One region of the Pseudomonas sp. NPDC085632 genome, then DNA from elsewhere that is predicted to be linked to it. Evidence: riboswitches for the same ligand, from Rfam matches in the RefSeq annotation. Region 1 holds a riboswitch; each other region holds the start of a gene.
The links. A riboswitch is a leader RNA that binds a small molecule or an ion and turns the genes downstream of it on or off. The one in region 1 is predicted to bind cobalamin.

Region 1 (2,264 bases):
CGCCGCGTGGTGGGCACGAATCGCCTCAACCATCGCGGTGTTTTGCGACAACGCCACGTGGTGCAATTCCGGATAACCACCGGGCAAATACAGGCTATCCGCTTCAGGCAATTGGGTATCGCGGATCGGCGAGAAGAAACTCAGCTCGGCGCCCATCGCCCGCAGCAGATCGAGACTCGCGCCATAGGTGAAGGCAAACGCTTCATCGCGCGCAACGGCAATGCGCACATCCTTCAGCAGCGGCTCGACAGCGATGATGTCAGGCGCGGCGAACTCAACCGCCGGTGGCAGCGCTACCTCGCAACTGCTGGCGAGAGCGTCGGCAGCGGCGTCGAGACGTACATCGAGGTCATTCAATTCACTGGCCTGGACCAGACCGAGATGGCGACTCGGCAATTCGATACCGGTCTCGCGAGACAACGCGCCATACCAACGCAAACCTTCCGTGAGGCTGCCTTCGAGCAATTGCGCATGACGCAAGGTGCCGACGCGATTGGCGAGCACACCGGCAAACGGCAGGTCCGGTTGATACTTCGCCAGACCCAGCGCCAACGCACCAAAGGTCTGCGCCATGGCCGTCCCATCAATCACGCCAAGCACCGGAACACCGAAATGCCGCGCCAGATCGGCGCTGGACGGCGTGCCATCGAACAGACCCATCACGCCTTCGATCAGAATCAGGTCCGCCTCGGCGGCGGCTTCCCACAACAGACGACGACTTTCCTGCTCGCCGACCATCCACATGTCCAGTTGATACACCGGCGCACCGCTGGCACGCTCAAGAATCATCGGGTCGAGAAAGTCCGGGCCGCATTTGAACACGCGCACCTTGCGCCCCTGATTGCGATGCAAACGGGCCAGTGCGGCGGTGACGGTGGTCTTGCCCTGACCGGAGGCCGGCGCGGCGATGAGCACCGCCGGGCAGTGACGTGGTTGATTCAAAGTTCGACGCCTTTCTGCGCTTTGATGCCCGCCTGGAAGGCGTGTTTGAGCATGCCCATTTCAGTCACGGTGTCGCCCATTTCGATCATTTCCGGCTTGGCCGCACGACCGGTGACGATCACGTGCTGCATCGGCGGACGCGCCTGCAAATCGCTGAGCACTTGATCGAGATCGAGGTAGCCGTGCTTGAGGGCGATGTTCAATTCGTCGAGCACCACCAGACCGATCGAAGGATCACGCAACAGCTCGCGAGAGACCGCCCACGCGGCTTCGGCGGCGGCGATGTCGCGCTGACGATCCTGGGTTTCCCAGGTAAAGCCTTCGCCCATCACGTGGAAACGCACTTGCTCGGGGAAGCGGCGGAAAAACAATTCTTCGCCGGTGCTGTTGCGGCCCTTGATGAATTGCACCACGCCGCACTGCATGCCGTGGCCCATGGCGCGGGCGAGCATGCCGAAGGCCGAGCTGCTTTTGCCTTTACCGTTGCCGGTCAGCACCAGCACCAGGCCGCACTCGTCAGGCGAGTTGGCGATACGTTCGTCAATCACGGCTTTTTTGCGCTGCATACGCGCCAGATGGCGTTCGTCGCGCTCGGGGGAATCAGTCATGGGGAGCTCTCCGTTGAGGCTGGATAACGGCGGGCAGGCACAAGAATAGACGGCAAAAAGCCTGGCATCGCCCACCGTGATGCCGCTGGATGGATCAGGCCGGTCTCCGGGCTCATGAGCGGCGTTGGCCTGACTGCGCGCCTTCCCGCTTGAGCAGTGGCATTCGACGCAGTGTTCACTCATTTACCGTTGCGGGGGCAGCGCCGGGATCGTGGTGGCTCTTCGCTTGAAGACAACCCTCACCGGCTTCCCTGTTTCACTCTGTCGACGCAGGTCACAGAGCACCTGAAACAAGCCGCGAAGGTTAGAGGGTTGGGGGTGGAGCGTCAATTGAAGAGGAAGCCATCGGGCGAATAACTGCCGTCGATCAACTATCTGACGCCAATCTTGTGCCACACTCATACAAATGATATCAAAGAGCCATGCTTTTCCCGAAAAGCCCACCACAACAATAAAGGATGATGACGATGCAAGGCATGATCATCAGCAACCCGCGCCTGGAATTCCTGCGCCCGGTGCTTGAACGCTGGTTTGACTGTATCGACCGTTACAACGCCGTGCGCGGCGACAGCGACACACCTTACTGGCATGACGAGAAAGCCAATCTCGGATTGCTCACAGCGGCGGCGTGGATGGCCGAGCTGGTCACGCTGAACGACACTGCCACGCGTAAACAGAATGAAGAAGGCGAGCGTAATGCCCGCGCCGATCTGT
Region 2 (2,264 bases), on a different contig from region 1:
CATCTGGGCTTTCCCATCGACGTGATTTGCGGCCATGAAGAGGCGCGACTGGTCTACGCCGGCGTGACCCACGCCTTGCCGAGCGCCGCAGACCTGCGCCTGGTGGTCGACATCGGCGGCGGTTCCACCGAGCTGATCCTCGGCCAGGGCGCGCAACCGTTGCTCACCGAAAGCATCGCCATCGGCAGCGGCACCTTGAGCACGCGGTTCTTTCGCGGGGGCGATGTGTCCGCCGGTGCGCTACAGGAAGCCGAGCGCTTCGCCATTCTGCAGTTTGAAAAAGTAGCCCGACGCTACCGTGCTCAGGGCTGGCAGCAAACCATCGGCTCTTCCGGCACCGCGCGCATGCTCGCCAAAGTGCTCAAGGCCAATCGCCTCAACGACTACGATCAGGACGGCATCACCTACGGCGGGCTACTACGCCTGTCATTGCTTCTACTGAAGGTGAACAACGTCCAGCAACTGAAACTGGCCGGCCTGCAACCACACCGCCAGAGCATTCTGCCCGGCGGTCTGGTGTTGATGCTCGCGGCATTCAAAGTGTTCGGCATTGCGCAAATGCTGCCGTCGGAACCGGGCCTGCGTTTAGGCGTGTTGCACGGTTTGATGAGCCAGCACTAATCCTTGCCGCGACAGATTCGTCTCCCCTTCAGCGGCGCGATCGACTACCATGCCGCCGCCGGTTTCCAAACGGGATTAATAGGGAATCCGAGGTGCTTGCACAGCATCGATCGGAACTGCCCCCGCAACTGTAGGTGCTGAGCCTGCTCCACGACTGCCACTGGGTGAACCCCGGGAAGGCCGGAGCCAGGCGATGACGCATCAGTCAGGAGACCTGCCGGCACAGTGACTACTAACCGGCGGGGTGTCCGGGAAGGACATCGTGCCGTGCGCGTCTTTGTTTACTGCCCGGCCTTGCGCTGTTGCCCTGACTGCGTTCGACGATGTGTTTCCGATCCGTACTCTCCCGCTCCCCGTACGGTTCCCTCGGAGACTGACCCATGCTGCTGCCCCGTATCGCCACCCTCATCACCGGCCTGAGCCTCGGCGCCCTGGCGCAGGCGGCACCGACTGTCTATCCGCTGACAGTCGAAAACTGCGGCAGCACTCTGACCTTCCAGCACGCACCGACGCGCACCGTGACCATCGGCCAGGCCGGCACGGAAATGCTCTACGCCATGGGCCTGAGCGACAAAGTCGTCGGCACCTCACTGTGGTTCAACAACGTGCTGGCCAAATACAAGGCGCAGAACGACCAGATCGAGCGCCTGGCCGATAACGAACCGAGCTTTGAATCGGTGATCGGCAAGCGTCCGGAACTGGTCGCCGTGGAACTGGAATGGATGGTCGGCCCGCAAGGCGCGGTGGGCACCCGCGAGCAGTTTCATGAACTGAAGATTCCGACCTATCTGCTGCCTTCCGATTGCGAAGCCAAGGACAACCTCGTCGGCGCCGACGGCACGCGACTGGCACCGTTTCGCATCGACACGATCTATAAGAGCGTGAGCCAACTGGCGCAAATCTTCGATGTGCAGGAGCGTGGCCAGCAGCTCAACGACGAACTCAAGGCCAGCCTCGCCCAATCCATTGCCACCGCCCAGGGCAAAAAACTGAAGAACGCCAGCGCACTGGTGTGGTTCTCCAGCGCACAAATGGACATCGAGCCATTCGTGGCCGGGCACAAAGGCATTCCCGATTTCATGCTCAGCACCCTCGGCGTGCGCAACGTGGTGGAATCCGATGAGGAGTGGCCAACGGTCGGCTGGGAAACCATCGCCAAGGCCAATCCAACCTTTCTCGTCATCGCGCGCATGGATCGTCGCCGCTTCCCTGCTGACGACTATGAAAAGAAACTCGCCTTCCTGCGCAGCGATCCGGTCACGCGCAACATGGACGCGGTGAAACACAACCGCATCATCATTCTCGACGCGATGGCCATGCAGGCCAGCCTGCGCATGTTCGAGGGTATCGAGCAATTGGCCACGGCCATCAACGGCTATGACCTGTCGCAATGAGTGCCAGCCTGCTCCGTACGTTGCTGGCCTTGGCGATGCTGTTGATTGCAGTGGTCGCTGGCGTGGCCATCGGTGAAACCTCGATTGAACCGGGCGTGGTGTTACAAGTGCTGGCCAACAAGCTGTGGGGCGCCGGGCATGTGCTCGACCCTATTGATGAAGGCATTGTCTGGAACTACCGCCTGACCCGTGCACTGGTCGCGGCAGCCTGCGGTGCCGGTCTGGCGACGTGCGGGGTGATTCTGCAAT
Region 3 (2,264 bases), on a different contig from region 1:
GTTTTTAGTCAATTTTTTGGGGTGGATCCGTTGCTGCGGGTGTGGCTGGTTATGGTTCCGCCCTTACGGCGGGTCACTTTTGGCAAACGCCCCAAAAGTAACCAAAAGGTCTGTGCCCTGACGTTCGGCCCGCTCGCTGGGGCTCGGGGTTCCTTCGCTCCGGGATCGATCCGGGGGGCAGCGCCTACGGTTTGCTTCGCTGCACCTCCTCTCGCTGTGTTTGGCTTCGCCAAACGGTCGCTGCGCTCCCACCCCCGGATCAATCCCTCCACTCAGCCTGCCGACGGGCTCCAAGATCAAAAGCAGGCGAGCTGACACTCGGCCTATTGAGTGGTGAGGAGCGGGTGTACGGCGTTATTTTTGTGTTGGATTCGCCCCTCACCCCAGCCCTCTCCCGAGGGAGAGGGAGCCGATTTCTGGGCCTTTCAAAATCTGAGTTCAACGCGGTATCGCACGTCGGCGTACCTCCCCCAAACACCGCGATCAGTCCCCTCTCCCCCCGGGAGAGGGCTAGGGTGAGGGGCTTTTGATCTGGCTTTTGATCTGGCTTTTTTGCCCCTTCGGCAGGCCGAGTGAAGGTGTTCATCCGGGGGTTAGGCGCGCAGCGCCGTTCGACGAAGTCGAACACATCGAGAGGAGGTGCAGCGAAGCAAACCGTAGGCGATGCCCCCGGATGGACACCGTAGCGAGGGAACACTGAGCCTCAGCGAAGTGCCGTACGCCGGGGCAAAGCCTTTTGCTTACTTTTCGGCGTTTGGAAAAGTGAGTCGCTGTAAGAGCGAAACCGCCAGTGGCAGCACCCGCAGCAACGGATATGCCCCCAAAACCAAAACTCAACGCCCATTGACCCACCCTTAGACGATGCGTAGCCTTGCGCCTTCGAGGTTCTTCGGCCGTTGCCGAAGCTAAGAAGGGAACGCGGTCAATGCCGCGGCTGCCCCCGCAACTGTGAACGGTGATGTTCGCTGCCACGCCACTGCCAGCTCAATCGATGAGCCCGCGGGAAGGCGCAGCAAACGCCAGGCCCCGCGCCTGAACGCCGTCAGCCAGGAGACCTGCCTCGTCACAGATTCTCAATTCAACCGGGCGGGGTGATCCGGTGGCGAACTCTCCGGGCACGCACGCGCGTTGCCGGTTCTCGTCCCGTATGCCCGCCGCTTGCCAAAGGGCATACCGATGAAAACACTGGCCAAACTTCCCGTCACCATCGTCACCGGCTTCCTCGGTTCGGGCAAAACCACGCTGCTGCGGCACATGCTCGACAACGCTCAGGGCCGCCGCATCGCGGTGATCGTCAACGAGTTCGGCGAGCTGGGCATTGACGGTGAAATCCTCAAGCAATGCACCATCGGTTGCACCGAAGAAGAAGCCACCGGCCGGGTTTACGAGCTGGCCAACGGCTGCCTGTGCTGCACCGTTCAGGAAGAATTCTTCCCGGTGATGCGCGAACTGGTCGCCCGTCGCGGCGATCTCGACCACATCCTCATCGAAACCTCGGGCCTGGCCCTGCCAAAACCGCTGGTGCAAGCCTTCCAGTGGCCGGAAATCCGTAGCGCCTGCACCGTTGACGCGGTAATTACCGTGGTCGACAGCCCAGCCGTGGCCGCTGGCACCTTCGCCGCGTTCCCGGATCAGGTTGATGCCCAGCGCAAACTTGATCCGAACCTCGACCACGAGTCGCCGCTGCACGAACTGTTCGCCGACCAACTGGCCAGCGCCGACCTCGTCATCCTCAACAAGGCCGACCAGACCAGCCCGGAAGATCTGGCTCGCGTGCGCGCTGAAGTCGCCGAAGAGCTGCCACCCGCGGTGAAAATCATCGAAGCCAGCAATGGTCGTCTGCCGCTGGACGTGCTGATCGGCCTCGGCGCCGGTTCCGAAGAACACATCGACAGCCGCCACAGCCATCACGATCACCACCATGGTGAAGGCGATGACGACCACGATCACGACGCCTTCGATTCGATCTCCATCGAACTGCCGCAAGCCGACGAAAGCCTGCTGCTCGACGCCCTGACGCAACTGGTGGTCAAGCATGGCATCCTCCGTGTCAAAGGTTTCGCGGCGATCCCGAACAAGCCAATGCGCTTGCTGATCCAAGGCGTGGGCACGCGTTTCGACAAGCATTTCGACCGTCAGTGGGGCGCCGATGACGCGCGCGTCACGCGTCTGGTGTTGATCGGTCAGGAACTCGACGCCGCGCAACTCGAAGCGCAACTGCGCGCTGCGCTCAGCGTTTAAACCATGCACCTGCTCAGGACCCA

Region 2: it holds a riboswitch for cobalamin, as region 1 does, so the genes downstream of both, ACIF4X_RS08550 (ABC transporter substrate-binding protein) here and cobO (cob(I)yrinic acid a,c-diamide adenosyltransferase) in region 1, are expected to answer to the same signal.
Region 3: it holds a riboswitch for cobalamin, as region 1 does, so the genes downstream of both, cobW (cobalamin biosynthesis protein CobW) here and cobO (cob(I)yrinic acid a,c-diamide adenosyltransferase) in region 1, are expected to answer to the same signal.

Annotation. Positions count from the first base shown of each region.
Region 1 covers NZ_JBITSX010000049.1:21,449-23,712, reverse strand. Annotated here, with positions in the region: gene ACIF4X_RS23860 (cobyrinate a,c-diamide synthase) at 1-942, opposite strand, end outside; gene cobO (cob(I)yrinic acid a,c-diamide adenosyltransferase) at 939-1,550, opposite strand; cobalamin riboswitch at 1,630-1,854, opposite strand; gene ACIF4X_RS23850 (hypothetical protein) at 2,018-2,264, shown strand, end outside.
Region 2 covers NZ_JBITSX010000007.1:140,284-142,547, reverse strand. Annotated here, with positions in the region: gene ACIF4X_RS08555 (Ppx/GppA family phosphatase) at 1-621, shown strand, start outside; cobalamin riboswitch at 664-858, shown strand; gene ACIF4X_RS08550 (ABC transporter substrate-binding protein) at 1,002-2,015, shown strand; gene ACIF4X_RS08545 (FecCD family ABC transporter permease) at 2,024-2,264, shown strand, end outside.
Region 3 covers NZ_JBITSX010000021.1:76,023-78,286, forward strand. Annotated here, with positions in the region: cobalamin riboswitch at 866-1,078, shown strand; gene cobW (cobalamin biosynthesis protein CobW) at 1,177-2,241, shown strand; gene cobN (cobaltochelatase subunit CobN) at 2,245-2,264, shown strand, end outside.